DNA from 3 places in the Rhodococcus erythropolis R138 genome. Region 2 is predicted to be linked to each of the others. Evidence: riboswitches for the same ligand, from Rfam matches in the RefSeq annotation. Region 2 holds a riboswitch; each other region holds the start of a gene.
The links. Region 2 has a riboswitch for thiamine pyrophosphate ahead of H351_RS14440 (3-oxoacyl-ACP reductase). Riboswitches for the same ligand answer to the same signal wherever they lie in the genome.
Positions count from the first base shown of each region.

Region 1 (4,527 bases), 320 kb from region 2:
CGGCGGCTGCTTCGGATTCAGTTGCGTGCGTGCCCACACGGACCGAACCCGAGGTCGGGGATTCGAGCCCGGCCAGGACGTTGAAGATCGTGCTCTTGCCGCAGCCGCTCGGCCCGATCACCGACACGAATTCGCCCGCATCGGCGCGGAAGGACACCGAATCGAGCACGAGACGCGATTCTCCGGCCGTGTCGAACCTCTTGGTCAGGTCCTGAATTTCGACCATTGCATCCTCGACCATCGGGTCAGTCATGTCCGCGACCTTTCGTTCATCGCCCATGGTGCAACGATGCGCTCGATGGCGAACGTCAGCAAGTACAGAGTGACGCTGATCAACGCGGTCACCAGTACGGCCGCCAACACCAGGTCGGTGCGGAAGGAGTTCTTCTGGGTGCTCATGTAAATGCCCAAACCGGAAGTAGCGCCGACGTATTCGGAGAACACCGCGCCCACGACCGCGTAGGTGATACCGATACGCAGGGCGGTGAAGAATCGCGGAATCGCCGAAGGAAGGCGGACGTATCGGAACTCCTGCCAGCGAGTGCTGCCCATACTGCGCAGGAGAGCGCCCGCTTCACGGTCGGCCGCGGCAAATCCCTCGATGAGTCCGATGGTCATGGGGAAGAACGTCGCAAGCGCGATCACCAACACCTTCGGCAACAACCCGAAGCCGAACCAGATGATCATCAGCGGCGCGATGGCGATGATCGGCAGCGTCTGCGAGACGACAAAAAGTGGTACCAGCGCGCGTGACAACCACGGCGAAAAGTCCACGACCACAGCAAGAATCCAGGCCAACACCAGTGAAACAGTGAAGCCGACCAACGTGACCTGCAATGTCGACCAGGCGTGGCCGGAGATGATCTCGCGGTTGTCCCACCCCTGGGACAGAACGCGCCCCGGAGACGGAAGTACTTGCGGCCGAATCCCACTGATCTCGACGTAGATCTGCCACGCCGCTACGAGGAGCACCACCACGGCGAGCGCGGGAAGCGCCCGCCGCATGGTCGAGACCAGCCGTCCGCTCACGTCAGGACGCGTCGAGATACTCATTGGTGAAGTACTCCGACCAGTCCGGCTTCTGGGTCAGCGGCTTCCCGTCGGGTCCGGCGAGCAATGCGTTGTCGAAGAGGAATCCCGAATAACCCGACCAGGTTTCGAGATTCTGCGTACCGACGACGCCGTTGGCGTCTTTCATGTAGTCGGCGGCGAGCATCCGCTGACTGTCACGGACGAGGTCTTCGTCGGTGAAAGCTCCGGGGTTCGCGTCGATGAGATCCTGCGCGGCCTGGTCCGGGTTGTCGGCAGCAGTCTGATATCCGCGTTGAACGGCCTTGACGAACTTGCGTGCCTCGTCGGGATGGTCCTTCAACCACTGCTGGTTGCCGTTGATCACGATCGAATATGCATCGGGGAAGCCGTAATCGGTGTACTGGAAGTACCGCATCGGAGTTCCGTTTCGCTCCGCCTCGAGGCCTTCCCACGCAAAGTAGGAGACCGTGAAATCGGCCTGGCCCGAGTACACGGCTTCGTACGCGGACGTACCGAGCGTGACCGTCGTGAAGTTCCCGGTCCCGCCGTCGTTGCGGATGATCTGCTGCAGCGTTTCGACTTCGCCGGGATCACCGAACCCGGCGTACGTCTTTCCGTCGAGATCACGCGGGCGCGTGATGTCCGCACGATCCGCCTTCACACCGATGCCGGTGGCGCGGTGCTGAAGTGGCGCGATGACGGACGTCGTGGCGGCGCCGGCCGCTCGGGCGAACGTGGCCTGACTCTGTGTGCTGATGCCGAACTCCGCGTTGCCGGCGTCGACCAGGGTGTCGGGAGAGGTGTTGTTGTACGGCAGGATCGAGACGTCCAGACCGGCGTCCTCGAAGTAGCCCTCTTGGAGTGCAACGTACAAACCGGTGTGGTTCGTGTTCGGGGTCCAGTCGAGTGCGAACCGAATGGTCCCGTCGGAAGAGCCGGTGTCAGCGGCGCATCCGGTCAGAACTGTGAATGCGGCTGCGATCGCGGCAGACGTGGCAAGTGTGCGGCGTAGCGCCGCAAACGACATCACGACGCCGGCCAAGGCTGCTGGTGGAGTGCGGAATCCCAGAACATCAACTCGTAGCGACTGGCGATGCGGAATGCTTCACTCATCGCCTCACGCTCTGTCTCGGTGGCTGCTTCGGCCGCAGCATCGACCAGTACGCGGGCCTGCGCCACCGACTCGTGGAATTCGGGTGCGTCGTACGTCGTGACCCACTGTGCGTACGGATGCGACGGATCGGCGTCGAGTACCGCGCGCGCTGAAGCGGCAAGATCGCGACCGACCTCGGCGTAGATCCAGAAGCAGGGGAGTACTGCCGCTGCGGAGACCGGGTAAGGCGCAGTTGCCGCAGTCGCCGTCAGATACGAGACGTATCCCAGGCAGGCCTGCGAATGCTCGAGCCTTCCCGATCCCGCTGGAAGAATTCCACCGGTGAGAAGTCCGTCGTGAAGCGCAGATTCCACTGTCGCTGCCGTGGACGCGGAATTCGACCAGAAGCCCGCGGACTGCGGATCCGGGGCGTGGGCCGCGACCAGGGACAACGCTTTCGAATACCCCTCGAGATAAAGCTTGTCCTGCTCGATGTACGTGCGAAACGCGTCGAGAGGCAATGTTCCGTCGCCGAGGCGTTCGAGGAACTCCAGTGAGTCGATCGACTCGCGGAGGACCTTCGTCTCGGCCCAGAGCCGATCGGTGAACCGATCCGTCGACGGCGCTGTGGCCACCGAGTTTTCGGCAGAATTGTATGCAGGCTGCGTAGTAGCCATGACATCCCTTCGTCAGCATTACCTGATCAGGTTCCCGGGTGTGTTCTCAGCCCCGCCCATGCGGAGCACCCCGTGTCAGAACTAGGCGACCTTAACACCGAGCCTCTGCTTCGTCGGCGCCTACCTGGCAGTTGAGTAGTCGGCGCACATCGGCCTTATGTTGGTACGTTTGGTCTTGTTTGCCACACGCGCGGGTCGGGAGGGGATTCAGACATGGAGACCGACGTTCGACCGAATCTCGGCGAGGACGGAACACTCGTGATCCGTGCCCGCGGCGGAGACGCCCGCGGGTATCCGGATGGCGGAATATTCGCGTGGAAGGGCATGCCTTACGCAGCAGCGCCGGTGGGTGAACGGAGATTCCGCGCGCCGCAACCCGCTGAGTCGTGGGACGGGGTGCGCGACTGTCGTGAGTTCGGGCCGATCGCGCCGCAGGGCCAGAGCCCGGCGGTTCCGATCGATCGGGCCTTCAAAATCGACGAGGACTGCTTGTCGATCAACGTGTGGGCCCCGCGCCCCGACGGCACGCCGCGACCGGTGATGGTGTGGATTCACGGCGGCGCCTACTGCCTCGGGTCCGCCGCCCAAACGATCTACGACGGCCGTCATCTGGCTGAAACCGGTGACGTCGTTCTCGTCTCCTTCAACTATCGCGTCGGTGCCCTCGGATTCCTGGACCTGTCTGGATTCTCCACCGCGGATACCGTTTTCGAATCGAACTGTGGTCTGCGAGACCAGATTGCGGCACTCGAATGGGTTCGAGACAACATCGACGCCTTCGGGGGTGACCCGAGTGCGGTGACGGTGTTCGGTGAGTCGTCCGGCGCAGGATCCATCACGACGCTCATGACCTGTCCGAGCGCCGAAGGTCTGTTCCATCGTGCGATTGCCCAGAGTCCTCCCGCGACCTCCGTCTACGGGGCCGAGCGCGCCAAGACCGTGGCGGAGCGGTTTCTCGAACTGCTCTCGATCGACCCTGAAGACGCAGGCGATCTGCTGACCACGGATCTCGAACTGCTCGTCAAGGCAAGCGATGACCTGGTCAACGAAATTCCGACCCGGATTCCGGGAACTTTGGCGATGGCACCCGTTGTCGATCGTGATCTGGTGCCGCACTACCCGGTTGCGGCTTTCCAGAAGGGTTACGCGCACCGAATTCCACTGATCATCGGTTCCAACAAGGACGAGGCGTCGATCTTCAAGTTCATGAAGTCTCCGCTGATGCCGGTGAGCGCGCAGTCGGTCGAGGCCATGCTGCAACTGCTGGCGGATGATCACCCAGACATCTCCGCGACCAAACTTGCCGAGATCATGTCGGCTTACCCTGATCACGCGAAACCAAGTGGCGCGCTGGCACTGTCGCGGGACGCGGCGTTTCGCATGCCGACTCTGTGGATCGCCGACGCCCACTGCAGGCATTCCCCTACGTGGGTGTACCGCTTCGATCACGCGACGCCGATGCTCAAGGCCGCACGGATCGGCGCGGGCCACGCGACCGAATTACCCTATGTATTCGGCAATTTCGGAACACTGAACGTCGACCCCACGTTCTGGCTGGGTGGACGGAAGGCTGCGATGGAGGTAGCCGGCCGTATTCAACGGCGATGGCTGGCCTTCGCGCGGCATGCCGTGCCGGCAGCTCTCGACGGTTCGAAGCACTGGGCGCCGTACGAGGAAGAGAAGCGGTCGACGCTGTTGATCGACTCGGCCGACACCCTCGTCAGC
Region 1 is NZ_CP007255.1:2,779,171-2,783,697, forward strand. It holds gene H351_RS13015 (ABC transporter ATP-binding protein) at 1-241, opposite strand, end outside; gene H351_RS13020 (ABC transporter permease) at 250-1,053, opposite strand; gene H351_RS13025 (ABC transporter substrate-binding protein) at 1,031-2,059, opposite strand; gene H351_RS13030 (TenA family protein) at 2,059-2,802, opposite strand; TPP riboswitch at 2,790-2,885, opposite strand; gene H351_RS13035 (carboxylesterase/lipase family protein) at 3,016-4,527, shown strand, end outside.
Region 1: another riboswitch for thiamine pyrophosphate. It lies ahead of H351_RS13030 (TenA family protein); the one in region 2 lies ahead of H351_RS14440 (3-oxoacyl-ACP reductase).

Region 2 (4,527 bases):
AGCGGGCTACAGATCGATCCCCATGTCGAATTGTCCACGCTCATAGCCGAGCTGGTGTCCTCCGACGGAGGAACTTCGCGGCCGGACTAGATCCGGGTCTTGTCGGAACGCTTCGGCTCGCCGCGGTAGCGGGCGTAGTCGCCGTCGATGCGCAGCTTTCGCCACGCGCGCTTCGACACCGGATTCATCAATCCGAGTTCGTCTGCCAGGGCTCGCATTTCGCCGAAGTAGTTACCCAGGATGCGGCGTGAATGTGGGCTCCCCCAGAAGGCGCTCTTCATCACCTCGTCCGGGATTCCGAATTCTTCGGCGAATTCCTTTGGCGGTGACATGATTTCGCCCGCAAGCCAACGCATCGTGCCGGGGAAGGCGACCGATGTGATGGCTCGACTCGAACGACTGAGTCTGGGGACGTGATTGCGCAGGAACTCGTGAGCAAACGAGATGTGTCTCGCTTCTTCGGCGATGTGAATCTCCATGGTGCGGAGCATCGCCGGCGGCGTGTCCTTACCCTCGCGGATGAGATCCTTCTGGAAGTGGTCGATCGGTTCTTCACCAGCCAGAATGCCGATGAAGAAGATGACCGGGAACTTTGCTCCCAGCACTCCGATGATCGGCGACAGCCGCCGGAACATCGGACGCATACCCGGTACGTCGATGTCCATACGATTGACGAGCTCTTGGAACATCTGGATGTGATTGCACTCTTCGGTCATCTCGTGCAGGCAGTACCGGAACTCAGGCGACTGGTTGGGTAGCGCCATGATGTATTGCAGCATTCCCCGGATCAAGATGCTCTCGAATGCCGAACCCACCTTGGTCACATTCGCCTGACGCCACATTCCCATGGCGATTCGACGCTCCAACGACTGGTCCTGGTACCACTGCGTCGCTCCGAGCGGATCCGACACGGATGAGAGCACCCACCTCGGATCATGCGGATCGATCGCGAACTCTGGTGAATCCCAGTCGATGTCGAGATAGGGATCGAAACTGCGGGCAACTGAGCCCTCGGACAAAGTCTGCAGTACCTGGCGGTACGGCTTTTCCACTTCGATCGACGCTGACCGAGCCATCGGTGTCTCCTCACGGCCAGTCCGTCGATTGGAGTCGACGGACTTGAATGAGGTCAAACATAATGGGACACCGCGTCCCACGCAACCCCTTCAGGGGCCTGATTTCAGACCCGCCGCACCGGGATGATCTCGCGAACCTTCTCGTCTCGGAGATACAGACCCGCCCACATGACGATTCCGGTGTAGACGGCAAACAATGTCGTGCTCAGCAGAGGCTGTTCCGCTCGAAGGTTGGTCAACACGGCTCCGCCCAGGTAACCGGTGAGCAGAATCGCGCCGAGTATCGACGTTCGCGGAATCACGTACAGCGCAAGGCAGATCAGTTGCACCACCCCGGCCGTCAATGCCAGCGAGTCCGGCAACCCAAGTTCGGCGGAGGCGTCCTTGACGGTCTGAAGGTTGAGAATGTGAATGATGCCGTCGAAGAGCATGAAAACGACGAACAGCCCACTCAGGACGTATCCGACCTTGCGAGCCGTGGCCGAAGGTGTCGTCGTCGTGGCGTTACCGGAAACAGTTTCGTTGTGGACGGGCTGGGTGGTCATCGGAGTCTCCTGGGGCGAAGGCGAGCGGCCGGTTGCCACTTCGCTTGCAATTACGACTCCCGAGCGATCGAAAACTCATCGCGCCGGCCGTTACTACACACCCGGCGTTCGGGACGATTCACCTCACGTGGTCTGATGGACGGTGACACGGGGTGCCGAAAAAGTCGGCTGAGATCAGACCCGATGAACCTGACCAGTTAGCACTGGCGGAGGGATGTCGACATGACCGAACAGCAATTTCAGCGCGCATTGAACCTCGACGAGCAGATCGTTCTGATCACCGGTGGCGCCCGCGGGCTCGGCGCCGCACTGAGCCGAGCATTCTCCCGCTCGGGCGCCCGCGTAATCGTGAACTACAACAAGAGCCGCGATGCCGCCGAGGCCCTGGTCGCCGAACTGGGTGAGGATCGCACCTTCGCAGTCCAGGCGGACGTGACGGACCGCAGTTCCGTCGACCAGTTGTTCTCCGCTGCACGCGAGAGATTCGACGCACCGATCTCGACCGTGGTCGACAATGCACTGGTCGACTTCTCGTTCAACGGCGATGCCCGGCCGAACGCGGACACGATCACCTGGGCCGACTTCGACTCTCAACTACGCGGAGCTGTTGCCGGAACACTCAATACCACCCAGGCAGCGCTACCAGGCATGCGCGAACTCGGCTTCGGCCGAATCATCACTGTCGGAACAAATCTGGTCCAGAATCCGGTAGTTCCGTACCACGACTACACCGCTGCCAAGGCCGCACTGTTGGCACTGACACGGACGCTGTCCGCCGACCTCGGTCCGGACGGGATCACAGTCAACATGGTCTCCGGCGGCTTGCTCCGCACCACCGATGCGAGTGCCGCGACACCGGAAGCCGTGTTCGACATGATCGCGGCAAGCACTCCCCTGCGCCGAGTCACGACGCCGGACGAATTTGCCGACGCTGCACTCTTTTTCGCCTCCCCATGGTCGCGGGCCGTGACCGGCCAGAATCTGGTTGTCGACGGCGGACTCGTCAAGAACTGATGGGCGCACAGCTACGGATAGGTGCGTTCCTGCTCGGTTGCGGGCATCACAGTGCGGCGTGGCGACACCGCGACTCACCGGTCGAAAGTCTCGGTGACATCACGTATTACGAGTCGCTCGCCCAGATCGCCGAACGCGGCAAGCTGGACGCCGTTTTCTTCGCTGACGGTCACAGTGTTCGAGAACCCGAGTCTGGTGCGTCGTGGTTTCTCGAACCGATCACCGCGTTGACTGCCATGGCACGAGCGACGGCGAACGTCGGCCTGGTCACCACCATCTCCACGACCTTTTACACGCCATTCCACGCGGCACGACTTTTGGCATCGCTCGACCACATCAGCGGCGGACGGGCCGGATGGAACGTCGTGACCTCGATGTTCGACCAGGAGGCGCGCAACCACGGACTCGAGGCGATGCCCGATCACGCATCCCGATATGAACGAGCCGACGAATTTGTCGAAGTGGCCCTCGCATTGTGGGATTCGTGGTCGGAAGACGCGCTGATCCTCGACCGGGCGGGACGTTTTGCCGACGCAGGCAAGATTTCTCGCATCGATCACGACGGCAAGCATTTTCGTGTCGACGGCCCGTTGACGGTTCCTCGATCCCCGCAGGGCAGACCGGTTTTGTTTCAGGCCGGGGCGTCCGAGCAGGGTCGCGATCTGGCTGCGCAGCGCGCCGAGGCGATCTATTCGGTTGCCTACGACCTACCCAGCGCGCAGAGCTACTACGCGGACGTGAAGTCGAGAATCGAGCGCGCCGGCCGGGATTCGAACTCGGTCGCCGTCATGCCGGGGCTGGTCACCTACGTCGGAAGTACTGTCGCCGAGGCACGGGCCAAGAAGGCCGAACTTGATCGCCTGCTGCCCACCGAACAGTCGATACGCCAACTCTCGTTGTTCACCGGACAGGATTGCGAGGACTGGGATCTCGACGGGCCCGTGCCCCCGTTGCCTCCACTCGAAGCATTCAGCGGGCCGCAAGGACGCTACGCAACTATTCTGCGGATCGTCGAGAAGGACGCACCGACTGTGCGGGAACTCCTCGGGACGCTCGCTGCGGGTGGTGGCCACGCAACGATGATCGGCACACCGGAGTCGATTGCCGACGAGATGGAATCCTGGTTGGACGGCCGCGGTGCCGACGGTTTCAATCTGATGCCGCCGACCTATCCGCAGGGCCTGGAAGATTTTGTCGATCACGTGATTCCAGTGCTGCAGGCGCGTGGGTTGTTCCGACACGAATACGAGGGAGCGACTCTGAGAGAAAACCTCACCTAGTCCGGCAGTAGCGGCACCGACAGGTCCGGATCGCGTCCCAGGAGCACTCCCCTCGTGAGAGCCGCCGAGCCGAACTTCTTCCGGACGCTGTCCATCGCCGAGTCGAGGGCGGCAGTGTCCGGACCCGCGAATCCTGGACCGTCGAAGGGCAATTCGAGTTGTTCGGCGCCGTCCCGATCCAGGTTGGAGACAGCGACACCGATCAACGTGATGCCCTTGTCCGCGATCATCGGTATCGCTTCGTCCAGCAGCACCATCGAGGCGTTCAGCAATTCCGCTGTGTCGGCGGTGGACCGGCGCAGCGTGTGAGATCGAGTTGCCCGCGTGAAATCCGCGAAGCGAAGCCGGAGCGTGACCGTGCGCCCCGTCCGCTGCGCCGAACGCATGCGTCGACTGACACGGTCGACAAGGGACATCAACGACGCATCGAGTTCTGCGCGGGAATGGGATCCGCGACCAAGCGCATGCTGAGCACCCATCGAACTGCGGCCACGATAGGCGCGGACGGGGCGCGGATCTCGATTGTGCGAGAGCGCGTAGAGATGGCGACCGGCGCCGCCCCCGAGAATCGAGACGATCGAGGATTCGTCGTGCCGAGCGATGTCACCCACC
Region 2 is NZ_CP007255.1:3,095,214-3,099,740, reverse strand. It holds gene H351_RS14455 (TetR/AcrR family transcriptional regulator) at 1-90, shown strand, start outside; gene H351_RS14450 (AurF N-oxygenase family protein) at 87-1,076, opposite strand; gene H351_RS14445 (DoxX family protein) at 1,181-1,621, opposite strand; TPP riboswitch at 1,760-1,853, shown strand; gene H351_RS14440 (3-oxoacyl-ACP reductase) at 1,871-2,635, shown strand; gene H351_RS14435 (LLM class flavin-dependent oxidoreductase) at 2,635-3,915, shown strand; gene dinB (DNA polymerase IV) at 3,912-4,527, opposite strand, start outside.

Region 3 (4,527 bases), 2.3 Mb from region 2:
TCGCGCTGTACCTGCGAGACCAGGGTCTCCTGCGAGGCGTGCAGTTGCTGAGCCATCGGCAGCAGCGAGGTCTGCATCAACTGCGAGGCCTCGCTCAAATATGCTGCCCCGACCGGGTTTCCGACGCGATTGTTCGCCCGTGCAGTTTCGACCAGCCCGGTGTAGACGGAGAGGTCGGTCGAGATGGTGGTCAACGCGCTGTGCCCGGCAAGATCAGTCGAGTCGAGACCGGCCGACGCCTGGACGATCTCCGCCGACGCCTCACCGATCGACTGCGTGTATCGGTCGCGTACTTCGGCGGGTTCGAGGCCGCCGGAGATGAAGGCGGTGGCCGCGGCGGCGTCTGCCAAAGACAACGCGCTGTAGAGGTTCTGGGCCGAGTTGGCGAGAGGTTCGGTTTCGACGAGGAGGAGGTCGAGGTTCGCCTGTCGGTTCTCGATCGCTGCGGTGGCGAGGAGTCCGGCGATCAAGGTGATCGCAATCAAGATCACTCCGACGACGGTCAACCGGCCAGGCGTCGAGGACATGAATGCCTGGAGTTCGCGCCGCAGAAGTGCTCGCTCGTCCTCCGCCGATACCGAAGTGCCCTCGGAGGGCGGCAGCGACCGGGGTTCGATGGACGGGACGACACGGTCGACCATCGAGCACCTCACTTCGCTGTAGGCGGGCTACCGAGAAATGATGCCGCCGAGAAATGATTCAGGGCATCTTCGCGAGCATATAAGCATCACCTACACCTGGAGCAGTTTGAAACGGTTAGTGTGGGACAACGGCGAGAGCAGGCGGAGCGAGGTAGTCGATGCGTGGTGACGGTGACGGTTGGTCGATCGGACCGGACGGTACTCGGCATTGGGGTAAACACGGAGCCGCTGGACTGCTTCTGCGCGCCCCCGATTCGGACGGATCGCCCCTGGTCTTGCTGCAGCATCGTGCGGCGTGGAGCCATCAAGGTGGTACCTGGGCATTGCCCGGTGGAGCACGGGACTCACACGAAAGCACGACGCACGCCGCTGTCCGGGAGGCACACGAAGAAGCCGGAATCGCCGAAGACGCCGTTCGCGTCCGCGGTGAGGTAGTGACGATGCACGCGGAGAGCGGGTGGACCTACACCACCGTCGTGGCTGATGCGGCACATCCACTGTCGACGGTTGCCAACGGTGAGAGCACCGAGTTGCGGTGGGTGCGTGAAGCCGACGTCGATTCGCTGCCATTGCATCCGGGATTCGGTTCCTCGTGGCCCGAGCTCCGGACTGCGCCTGTACCAGCCGAGACCGAAGACCTACAGGCCGGCGACCCACACACCGTCGTACTCGAAGACGGTGGCTTCGGATGGTTGTCGGTCAGCTCGCACCAAGGCAGTTCCCACCAAGGCAGTTCCCACCAAGGCAGTGAGCAGTCAGGCAGTGACCAGAACCTGTCCGAGGCGTCGAGTACGCAGTCTTAACAGGGCATATACAGCAGAAGGGCCGGACTCCTCAGGAGTCCGGCCCTTCTGTGTTTCGGTCTCCCGACCGAAACGAGGCTCAGCTGAGCGAGTTCAGCGCCGTGATGAAGCTGACCGCGGTGATACCGAGCTTGAGCAGCTCGCTGATCTTGCCGAGGTTCAGGTCTTCGAGCGATTCGGTGCTGAGCGAGCCGGTGTCGAGGGATCCCATTTAGTGCTCCTAGGTTCAGTTAGTAACTGGAGGTAAACTACAACAAACCGAATGGGATGTGACACGCAATCGAAACAACTGTGATCAAGATCACGTAATCCGACTTTTCGGACATCCAATCGCACCTAGGAACTGGGGGTTTGTTGTCTGATCGGACAACTTCCGTTCATGTTTCGAGTCGGGCGTGCTGACCCGTAACTGTGTAGAAATCGCCCGGCAAACAGTTGACGGTCGCCAGTTACCGGTTTTCAGCGTCCAGCGACGGCCGCGGCGAGGCGCTGCGCAGCCGCCTGCGGATCCGACGCCTGCGTGATTGCACGCACGACGACGATGCGCGTGGCACCGGCATCGAGCAGCTCCGGCAGGCGTTCCTCGTCGATGCCGCCGATTGCGAACCAGGGGCGCGGCGGTGCGGCGTCGGCGGTCGATCGAACCAGTTCCAGACCGGACGCACTTCGATTCGGTTTGGTCGGTGTCGCCCAGACCGGCCCGGTGCAGAAGTAGTCGACGCCCTCTTCGATTGCGGCCAGACTCGCCTGCGCGCGACTACTCGTCGAACGCCCGATGACGACGTCTTCACCGACAACGGTTCGTGCGTAGGGGACGGGAATGTCGTTCTGCCCGAGGTGGAGGATGTCGGCACCGGAAGCCATCGCGAGATCCGCGCGATCGTTCACGGCCAACAATGCGCCGTGGCGTCGCGCTGCGGCCGCGAGAATGCCCAGTGCTACCAGTTCGTCCTTGGCCTCGAGCGGGCCGAACTCGCGCTCACCGGCAGAGCCCTTGTCACGCAATTGAATGATGTCGACTCCGCCGGACAATGCTGCCTCGGCGAACTGCGCGAGGTCGCCTTTCTCGCGGCGCGCGTCGGTGCACAGGTACAGCCGTGCTGCTGCCAGGCGCTCGCGCCGGTCGATGACGTTACTGGGATGTGTGGGGTGCACGGAGCAAACGGTAGCCTCTAGGGAGCAAGGTTCGACACGGGAGTCCTGAAACGTCGCCGTCACTTTTTGTCGTGACTGCGAGGTTCGTGGGGCTGAGAGGGGATCGCGACCAGATCCCGACCGTCAGACCTGACCCGGATCATGCCGGCGCAGGAAGTGGAGGTGGAGTTTCGTGAGTACACACGCTCGTACGGTGTCGGTTGTCGGTGGCGGTGTCATCGGTCTCGCCATTGCGTGGCGAGCAGCCCGCGACGGGTGGTCCGTTCGGTTGTACGACCCGTCCATTGGATCAGGTGCTTCGTGGGTGGCAGGCGGAATGCTCGCCCCGCTTTCCGAAGGCTGGCCGGGTGAAGAGACAGCGTTGACGGTTGGTGCAGCGTCCCTGGAACGGTGGCCGACGTTCGGTGAGGAGCTCGGAGAGTTCGGGCCATCGGTCTTCACCGCGGACAGTTCGCTGACGGTTGCACTCGATGCGGCCGACGCGCAGGACCTGCAGACCATCGCCGAGTGGGTGACCGCGCAGGGCCATGAACTCGAAGTTCTCGGTCGCGCCCGCATCCGCGAACTCGAACCGATGCTCGGCCGGGGCATCCGGTCGGGACTGATGGCTGTCGGTGAGTCCGCCGTCGACAACAGACTTCTGCTGGACGCGTTGCAGAAGGCCTGTGCGGAATCCGGCGTCGAATTGATCGCGCGTGCCGTCAACGACCTCGCCGAACTCGATACCGATCAGATCGTGCTCACCGCCGGTATCGCGTCACCCAAGCTGTGGCCCGGGTTACCGGTACGCCCGGTCAAGGGCGAAATCCTTCGCCTGCGGAGTAGGCCTGGAGTCACCCCGGCGCCCAGCCGCACCATCCGCGGAAGCGTCCACGGGCGGCCCGCCTACCTCGTCCCGCGCGGTGACGGAATCGTCGTCGGCGCAACACAATACGAGTCCGGTGAGGACACACAGGTCACGATGGCCGGAGTACGGGACCTGATCAACGACGCCGAGACACTGATGCCGGCGATCGGCGAATACGAACTGTACGAATGCGCGGCAGGCCTGCGTCCCATGACGCCGGACAACCTGCCCTTGATCGGGCGCGTGTCCGATCGTGTTGTCGTCTCCACCGGACACGGACGCAACGGTGTCCTGCTGACGCCCGTCACCGCCGATGCGACGGTCGCGTTGCTGAACGGCACATCTTTGGTCGAGGTAAAAGGAACCGAACCCGAGCGGTTCGCAGTAGTTAAGGAAAATTCATGAGTGAGCAGGTCCCGATCGGGATCACCGTCAACGGCGAAGATCTCGAGTTCGATCGAGCAGTCACGGTGACCGAGCTACTGACGCACCTCGAGTTGCCGAGCAAGGGTATCGCCGTCGCCGTCGACGGTGCGCTCTTTCCTCGCGGGCGTTGGGACGAATCCGTCGGACGTGGTTGGGAAATCGAGATCCTCACGGCGGTGCAGGGTGGCTGAGCAGGACCTTCTCACTATCGCTGGCCGCACCTTCGGTTCCCGGCTCATCACCGGAACAGGCGGCGCCGCCAACCTTGCGGTGCTCGAGGAAGCGCTTGTCGCCTCCGGCACCGAACTGACCACCGTCGCGATGCGGCGAGTCGACGCGGCCGGTGGCACGGGTGTTCTGGACCTGCTTCGTCGCCTCGGAATCGAACCGTTGCCGAACACCGCCGGGTGTCGGGGCGCCGCCGAAGCGGTCCTGACGGCGCAGTTGGCACGCGAAGCGCTCGAGACGAACTGGGTCAAACTCGAAGTCATCGCCGACGAGCGGACACTGCTGCCCGACGCAATCGAACTCGTCTCCGCCGCAGAACAATTGGTGGACGACGGATTTACCGTTCTGCCGTACACGACGGACGATCCGGTGCTGGCGCTTCGCCTCGAAGAGGTTGGTTGCGCTGCGGTCATGCCGCTCGGTTCAC
Region 3 is NZ_CP007255.1:5,368,512-5,373,038, reverse strand. It holds gene H351_RS24635 (hypothetical protein) at 1-641, opposite strand, end outside; gene H351_RS24630 (NUDIX hydrolase) at 800-1,444, shown strand; gene H351_RS32800 (hypothetical protein) at 1,524-1,655, opposite strand; gene thiE (thiamine phosphate synthase) at 1,904-2,599, opposite strand; TPP riboswitch at 2,626-2,772, shown strand; gene thiO (glycine oxidase ThiO) at 2,772-3,851, shown strand; gene thiS (sulfur carrier protein ThiS) at 3,848-4,063, shown strand; gene thiG (thiazole synthase) at 4,056-4,527, shown strand, end outside.
Region 3: another riboswitch for thiamine pyrophosphate. It lies ahead of thiO (glycine oxidase ThiO); the one in region 2 lies ahead of H351_RS14440 (3-oxoacyl-ACP reductase).